2 regions of the Streptomyces sp. AMJ-169 genome follow, and region 2 is predicted to be linked to the other one. Evidence: riboswitches for the same ligand, from Rfam matches in the RefSeq annotation. Region 2 holds a riboswitch; the other holds the start of a gene.
The links. Region 2 has a riboswitch for S-adenosylmethionine ahead of ACYUD3_RS17780 (aminotransferase class V-fold PLP-dependent enzyme). Riboswitches for the same ligand answer to the same signal wherever they lie in the genome.
Positions count from the first base shown of each region.

Region 1: linked by a shared signal. The riboswitch ahead of thrC (threonine synthase) and the one ahead of ACYUD3_RS17780 (aminotransferase class V-fold PLP-dependent enzyme) in region 2 are both predicted to bind S-adenosylmethionine.

Region 1 covers NZ_JBVLTJ010000023.1:11,832-16,036, reverse strand. Annotated here, with positions in the region: gene ACYUD3_RS35920 (cold-shock protein) at 291-494, opposite strand; gene ACYUD3_RS35915 (MoaD/ThiS family protein) at 925-1,200, opposite strand; gene thrC (threonine synthase) at 1,197-2,492, opposite strand; SAM riboswitch class I at 2,511-2,654, opposite strand; gene ACYUD3_RS35905 (glucosyl-3-phosphoglycerate synthase) at 2,836-3,780, shown strand; gene ACYUD3_RS35900 (alpha,alpha-trehalose-phosphate synthase (UDP-forming)) at 3,943-4,205, shown strand, end outside.
Region 2 covers NZ_JBVLTJ010000006.1:386,732-390,936, reverse strand. Annotated here, with positions in the region: gene qcrB (cytochrome bc1 complex cytochrome b subunit) at 1-83, shown strand, start outside; gene trpD (anthranilate phosphoribosyltransferase) at 251-1,315, shown strand; SAM riboswitch class IV at 1,393-1,509, shown strand; gene ACYUD3_RS17780 (aminotransferase class V-fold PLP-dependent enzyme) at 1,677-3,020, shown strand; gene ACYUD3_RS17775 (Lrp/AsnC family transcriptional regulator) at 3,041-3,322, opposite strand; gene ACYUD3_RS17770 (rhomboid family intramembrane serine protease) at 3,319-4,056, opposite strand.

The DNA of each region.
Region 1 (4,205 bases), on a different contig from region 2:
GGACTGCTGGGTGAGTACCGCAGAGGACCGCGCCCGCGCCCGCGACGGACGGCTCCCCGGCGCGGACGGTTCCTTGCCCCGCCCGGCCGCGAGCCTCACCGACTCGGTCCTTCGTAGCACTCTCACCTTCAGAGTGCTAACGCCAATGATTAGCACTCGACCCCCGAGAGTGCAAGACACCCTCCCCTCGCCCGGACCCCGGCGGACCCCCCGCGCGGGCACGTCGAAGGGCCCGCGTCCTGGACAGACGCGGGCCCTTCGACGTGCCGGAAACGGTGTACAGAAAATCTTCAGGCGGTGAGGCGAACCATGTCGGCCTGCGGGCCTTTCTGACCCTGCGAGATCTCGAACTCGACGCGCTGGCCCTCTTCGAGGGTGCGGTACCCGTCCATCTGAATCGCGCTGTAGTGGACGAAGACGTCCGCACCACCGTCGACCGCGATGAAGCCGTAGCCCTTCTCCGCGTTGAACCACTTGACGGTGCCCTGAGCCATGCCTAACTCCCCTATTACTGGCCCTTGCACAGATCCGCACTTCGCGGATCCGGGTCAGACCTCACCCCCCAATGACTGGGGGCGTGCGCCGGAACGCGTCGACCGCCGCTGAATGTATCCGCCCCACTGCCGTCCGCAACAGGTCAATCCGACGAGAATTCTGGACGGATCCGATCCGGAATGTGGTGAGAATTCCACTGAATTCAGGGCAATCCGGGCCGGGCAAAGGCCGCGAATGCCGCACCCGCGACAGCCACTTTGGCTATTTCTTATCGGGCGCTCACCGGGAGAGCCAAGGCGCGTTACCCAACCTTACAGCGCCTAACCACACAGAATTGCCCCCTCCGTTTCGAACCAGGAGAGGGCAATTCGATGAACATTCAGTAATGGCAGTTACCGACGGTTACTACCCGTTGGTAACGACATTAAGTCAGCCACCCGCGACGGCCGGGATGATCGAGACCCCGGCGCCGTCCGGCGTCGCCGTCTCAAGACCCTGCTCGAACCGCACGTCGTCGTCGTTGACGTACACGTTCACGAACCGCCGCAGCTTGCCCTGGTCGTCCAGGACCCGCGCCGCGATCCCCGTGTGGTTCTTCTCCAGGTCGGCGATGACCTCCCCGAGGGTCCCGCCCTCGGCGCTCACCTCGGCGACGCCGCCGGTGTACGTACGCAGGATGGTCGGGATACGAACGGTCACGCTCATGCGAGGCCAGCCTCTCGGAAGGAGTCCAGGGTCGGACGGATGGTCGCGGTCAGACCGGTGCCGGCCACCGCGTCGAGGGTCTTGAGCCCGTCACCGGTGTTGAGGACGACGGTCGTCAGCGCCGGGTCGAGGAGCCCGTTCTCGATCAACTTGCGAGTGACCCCTACGGTCACGCCCCCGGCGGTCTCCGCGAAGATCCCCTCGGTCCGCGCCAGCACCTTGATCGCGTCCACGATCTCCGCGTCGGTGACGTCCTCGACCGCGCCCCCGGTCCGCCGCGCGATGTCGAGCACGTACGGCCCGTCCGCCGGATTCCCGATGGCCAGCGACTTGGCGATGGTGTCCGGCTTCTGCGGCCGGACGACGTCGTGCCCCGCCTTGTACGCGACGGAGACGGGCGAGCACCCCTCGGCCTGCGCCCCGAAGATCTTGTACGGCTTGTCCGCGACCAGCCCCAGCTTGATCAGCTCCTGGAGCCCCTTGTCGATCTTCGTGAGCTGCGAGCCGGAGGCGATGGGGACGACGAGCTGGTCGGGCAGCTCCCAGCCCAGCTGCTCGGCGATCTCGTACGCGAGCGTCTTGGAGCCCTCGGCGTAGTAGGGCCGCAGGTTGACGTTGACGAACCCCCAGCCCTCGCCCGCCGAGTCGCCGATCAGCTCCGAACAGAAGCGGTTGACGTCGTCGTAGTTGCCCTCGATGCCGACCAGCTGACCGCCGTAGACGGCCGCCATGACGACCTTGCCCTGCTCCAGGTCGTGCGGGATGAACACGCAGGAGTTCAGGCCCGCGCGGGCGGCGGCGGCGCCGACGGCTCCGGCGAGGTTGCCGGTGGAGGAGCACGAGAGGGTGGTGAACCCGAACGCGCGCGCCGCTTCGAGCGCCTGTGCGACGACCCGGTCCTTGAAGGAGTGGGTCGGGTTGCCGGAGTCGTCCTTGATGAAGAGCCTGCCCTCGGCGACCCCGAGTTCCGCCGCGAGCCGGTCGGCGCGGACGAGCTTGGTCCAGCCCGGGTTCAGGTTCGGCTTGTCGGCGACGTCCGCGGGGACGGGCAGGAGGGGGGCGTAACGCCAGATGTTGGCCGGCCCGGCGGCGATGCGGGCCCGCAGTTCCTCGGCGTCGTAGGCGGAGAAGTCGTAGGCGATCTCCAGCGGGCCGAAGCACTCTTCGCAGGCGAAGGACGGGCCGAGGGGGACGCGGTGGCCGCATTCGCGGCAGCTGAGGGCGGAGGCAGGTCCGAGGTCGACGGTCTTCTCTGTACCGGTCCGCTGCTCGGCGATGGTCTGCACAGCCATGGGAGGGGAGGCCCTTTCTCCTCATCTTCCTCACGACGCATCTCGCCGTGAGACGGATTTGGCACCTTCCCTAGCCGGGAGCCTCGGCGCGCGTGCGCGAGACCGGCTGGAGGGTTGCCGGGGCTTCATCGGGCCGTATCCCTCTGCCCCTCTGGATGAGCGGTATGAAGTTGTCGAACGCAGGCTGAGCGGTATGAACATACGATCCGCGACCGTCGACATGCGATGGTCACCAGCGTTGTTCAAGACTGTAACCGAAGCACAGGACAGTTGAGATAGTCGTCCGAACCGCGAGATGGATCACACGTCGCAGTGTGACCGTGACAGTGAGGAGCCGCTGACTGTGCTGCAAGAAGTCGAGCGCTGGCTGGCGACCCGTACATGGTCGTTGTCCGACCGCCCCCTGCACCGCGTCCTCGCGGCGAAGCGGGCGGCAGGGCTGTCGGTGTCGGTGGTCCTGCCCGCGCTGAACGAGGAGTCGACGGTAGGGGACATCGTCTCGATAATCCGGCACGACTTGATGCGGCAGGTGCCCCTCGTCGACGAACTCGTCGTCCTCGACTCCGGCTCGACCGACCGCACGGCGGAGGTGGCGGCGCGGGCCGGCGCGCGGGTGGTCGCGCGCGACTCGGTCCTCCCCCGCATCCCCACGGTCCGGGGCAAGGGCGAGGTCCTGTGGCGCTCACTCTTCGTGACCAGCGGTGATGTGGTCTGCTTCATCGACGCGGACCTGCGGGACTTCTCCTCCGACTTCGTGACGGGCATCGTGGGCCCCCTGCTGACCGACCCCGGGGTGTCCCTGGTGAAGGGCATGTACGACCGCCCCCTCGCCGGCGCGGCGGGCCAGGGCGGCCGGGTCACGGAACTGATGGCCCGCCCGCTGCTGAACATGCACTGGCCTCAACTGGCGGGTTTCGTCCAGCCGTTGGGCGGCGAGTACGCGGCAAGGCGCAGCCTCCTGGAACGGCTCCCGTTCCCGGTCGGCTACGGCGTGGAACTGGGAATGCTGGTGGACGCACTGCACTTGGTGGGCCTCGACTCGCTGGCCCAGGTGGACGTAGGCGTGAGGAAACACCGCCACCAGGACGGCCAGGCCCTGGGAAGGATGTCGGCGGAAATTTATCGGACCGCTCAACTCCGGCTGGCGAGGGGCCACTTGATCCGCCCGTCGCTGACCCAGTTCGAGCGGGGCGAGGCGGGGTTCGAGGCGCGGACGTATTCGGTGGACACGGAGGAGAGGCCGCCGGTGCTGGAGATCGAGGAGTACGCGGAGCGGAAGGCGGCGTAAGGACTGGCGTGAGGCTGACGGACCTCAGGGGGCGCGGGGCTGTGCCGAGGTGCGGCTCCGCCGGGTGGGCGCCGACCAGCCGCCTCCGAGCCGCACCCCGCAACGGCAGCGGCCCCCGGTTTCCTGGTTTGAGCGCCGCAGGCCCTGGCTAGGTTCAGGCGTATGGCTGCTTCCGCTGTGCTGGTCGCCTCCAATCGGGGACCCGTCTCGTACGACCTGCTGGACGACGGCTCGCTCAGTGCCCGGCGCGGCGGCGGGGGCCTGGTCTCCGGGCTCTCCGCCATCGGTCCCGAGGCCGGCGCCCTGTGGGTCTGCTCCGCCCTCTCCGAGGCCGACCGCACCGCCGTACGGCGCGGGGTCCGCGAACCCGGCACCCTCATGCTCGACATCCCGGCCGACGTGCACGCCGACGCCTACAACGGCAT
Region 2 (4,205 bases):
CCTACTACGGCGAGGAGTCGCAGATCGCGAAGCCGACCGCCGATGAGTACAAGGAGATCACGAGCGGCCACGGCCACCACTGATCCATAGTCTGTCGCCACACAAAGGCCTCGTCCGCTGGGGGTCCCCCCTGCTCTTTGGAGCTTGGGGGAGGACGGGGCCTTCGTCATGCTTCTGGCTGGATAGGGTGGGTGCTGCAAATGCACCCGATGCATACGCGACATTCTCGACGACATTCAGGAGCGGCCGTATGAGCGCTGTGACCCCCGCCGGAGGCGACACCGCGGCGGCCCGTTCCTGGCCCGAGGTACTGAACGCCCTCCTGTCCGGCCAGGACCAGAGCGCGGACGCGACCGCGTGGGCGATGGACCGCATCATGCGCGGCGAGGCGACGGACGCGCAGATCGCCGGGTTCGTGGTGGCGCTGCGGGCCAAGGGCGAGACGGTGGAGGAGATCACCGGCGTCGTCCGCGCGATGTACGAGCACGCCAACACCATCGAGGTGAGCGGCCGTACCGTCGACATCGTCGGGACCGGCGGCGACGGCGCGCGGACGGTGAACATCTCCACGATGTCGGCGCTGGTGGTGGCCGGCACCGGCGCGAAGGTCGTCAAGCACGGCAACCGGGCCGCGTCTTCGGCGTCGGGCTCCTCGGACGTCCTGGAGAAGCTGGGCGTCAACCTGGACCTCACCCCCCGGCGGGTGGCGCAGGTCGCGGAGGAGGCCGGGATCACGTTCTGCTTCGCGGTGAAGTTCCACCCGGCGCTGCGCCATGTGGCCGCCGCGCGCGGCCAGTTGGGCATCCGTACGGTCTTCAACGCGCTCGGCCCGCTGACCAACCCCGCGCGGGTGAAGTCCCAGGCGATCGGCGTCGCCGACCCCCGCCTGGCCCCGATCATCGCGGGCGTCCTCGCCGACCGGGGCAACTCGTCGCTGGTCTTCCGGGGCGACGACGGCCTCGACGAGCTGACGACGACGTCGACGTCCCGGGTCTGGACGGTCCGCGACGGCAAGGTCACCGAGGAGAGCTTCGACCCGCGTTCGGTGGGCCTGGAGCTGGTCCCCGTGGAGGCGCTGCGGGGCGGCGACCCGGCGTACAACGCGGAGGTCGCGCGCAGGCTGCTGGACGGGGAGAGGGGGGCGGTGCGGGACGCGGTGCTGCTCAACTCGGCGGCGGCGCTGGTCGCGCTGGACCCGACGGACGCCTCCCTCGCCGAGCAGCTGTCCGCCGGGATGGCGAAGGCGGCCGAGTCGATCGACTCGGGGGCGGCGAAGCGGGTGCTGGAGCGCTGGGTGGCGGCGACCAACAAGTAGGGCTTCTTATGGGCGCTGTCCCGCGATCCGGACACGGGTTGCGGGGCGGCGATCACTTCACGTACTTTCTTGCACCAGGTCATGAGTGACAGTCATGAGGCCCCGGCCGACTGTCCGGCAACCCTCCGTCCGTGGCGGGGTGCCCCGGGTGAAGACCAGGCCGTGGGCAGCGAGGTCCACGGCAAGCGCGGGCCCCTCCCGACACCCAGGGGTCCTGGTCGTCGAGGAGCCTTCCGTGAGCAAGCGAATGCGATAGGGCCGAAGAGCCCCGCCTCCGCGCACCCTCTTCTCTCCCCCTCAGCAGGACTCCCTTCCCGGGGCTCCCCTCGGTTTGTCCTGCCCTTCCTCACGGAGCTTCGCCATGTCTGCGCCCACCCTTGCCCCCGCCCCGTCGCTTTGTGCCCCCCTGGCCGTTCTGGGGGCAGATGTCACCGTCCCGCTGGTCACCGGCGGCGAGGTCACTTATGCGGCCCTCGACTACGCCGCCAGCGCCCCGGCGCTGAAGCGGGTGTGGGACGACGTCGCCGCGTACGCCCCCTACTACGGCAGCGTCCACCGCGGCGCCGGCTACCTCTCGCAGCTGTCCACCGACCTCTTCGAGAACGCCCGCAGGACGGTCGCGCGGTTCCTGGACTGCCGCGAGGACGACGACCTGGTCTTCACCCGCTCCACCACCGACTCCCTGAACCTGCTGGCCAGGGCGGTCCCGGCGGACTGCCAGGTGTACGTCTTCGAGACCGAGCACCACGCCTCCCTGCTCCCCTGGAAGGACGCCCAGGTCACCTGCCTGGACGCGCCCCGCACCCCGGAGCAGGCGGTCGAGACGTTCGCGCGGGCGCTCGCCGCGCGGGACACGGACGGCCCGGCGCTGCTGTGCGTCACCGGCGCCTCCAACGTCACCGGCGAGCTGTGGCCGGTCCGCGAACTCGCGGCGACCGCGCACGCGCACGGCGCCCGGATCGTCCTGGACGCCGCCCAGCTCGCCCCGCACCACCCGGTGAGCGTGCGCGACCTGGACGTCGACTGGGTCGCCTTCTCCGGGCACAAGCTGTACGCCCCCTTCGGCGCCGGGGTCCTGGCCGGCCGCGCGGACTGGCTGCGCGCGGCGGAGCCGTACCTCGCGGGCGGCGGGGCGAGCCGGACCGTGGGGCGGCGGGCCGACGGGGGAGTGGAGGTCGAGTGGCACGACAGCGCCGCCCGGCACGAGGCGGGGTCCCCGAACGTGATCGGCGCCTACGCGGTCGCCTCCGCCTGCGAGGCGCTCACCGAGGCCGGCTTCGACCGCCTGGTCGCCCGTGAGCGCCAGCTGATCGCCGCCGTCCGCGACGGCCTCGCCGCCGTGCCCGAGGTCCGCGTCCTGTCCCTCTTCGGCGACGACGCCCCCCGCGTCGGCGTCATCTCCTTCGTCGTCGACGGCTGGAACAGCTCCCACTTCGCCGCCGCCCTCTCCGCCGAGTACGGCATCGGCGTCCGCGACGGCCTGTTCTGCGCCCACCCGCTGGTGCACACCCTGCTGGGCGCGAACGCCGCACCGGCGGGCGAGTGCGGCGAGTCGACGTCCCTGAACGCGCTCCGCGTCAGCTTCGGCGCGGGGACGCCGGACGAGCACGTCGAGCGGTTCGTGACGGCGGTGCGGGAGCTGGTCGCGAACGGGGCGCGCTGGACGTACCGCACGGAGAACGGCCGCTGCGTGCCGGCTTCTTGAGACCGCGGCGGCTTGAAAGCTTAAGAGTCCAGCCCGATCGCGAACGCCGCCTCCAGGTCGTGCTGCGAGTACGTCCGGAACGCCACGTGCGTGTCCGTCGCCTCCACCCCGGGAATCCTGCTGATCTTCCCGGGGATGACGTCGGCCAGCTCCTCGTGCTCGCGCACCCGGACCATCGCGATGAGGTCGTACGTCCCGGTCACCGAGAACACCTCGCTCACGCTCTCCAGCGAAGCGATCCGCTCCGCGATCTCCGGAATCCGGTCCACGCTGGTCTTGATCAGGACGATCGCGGTGATCACGGCTGCTGCTCTCCCTCGGGGGCGGGTGCTGGGGCGGCCCCAACTGTAGTCGTACGGCGAAAACGCGCCCACGCGTAGCCGAAGCCCAGGAAGAAGCCCACGACGTGGGCCAGATAGGCGACCCCAGGGCCGTCCCCGGTGGCGCGTCCGGCGGCGATCCACTGGAGGGCCGCCCAGAACGGCAGCACGAGCCAGGCGGGGAAGCGCAACGGGAGAAAGAACAGGAACGGCAGGAGACTGGTGACGCGGGCCCTGGGGAACAGATACAGAAACGCTCCGAGGACCGCCGAGATCGCCCCCGACGCCCCCACGAGGGACTGCGCGGACGACGCGTTGGCGGCGGCGTACCCCAGCAGGGCGAGGCAGCCGCACCCGGTGTAGAAGAGGCCGAACTCCAGCCGTCCCACGCGCTCCTCGGCCAGCGCCCCGAAGACGTAGAGGAAGAGCATGTTCCCCAGCAGATGCACCCAGCTCCCGTGCACGAACAGCGCGGTCAGCGGGGTCAGCGCGGCCCGCGCGGAGCCCTCGAAGAGTTCGTCCGGCACGACGCCCCAGCGGTGGAAGTAGGCCTGCTGCGCCGTGAGCAGCGCGTCCCCGCGGCCGTACCCGGGATTGAGGCCCGACGCCGGGCCGATCACGAAGACCAGGCAGCACGCCGCGATCAGTCCGTACGTCACCGGCGCCGCGGGCCGGGTGACCGCCCTGCCCGCCGCCGCTCTCCAGTCGCCGATCATGACTACAGAGCATGACGTAATCGCACGAATACCCCCAGGTCGCCTCGCCGCTCCGGACGGACGGGCGGCGACTTGCCGCCAGGCCGTAGGGTTACGGCCAGCACGCGCCCGGGGAGCGAATCCGGCGCGTGCTGTGCGACAAGAACAGC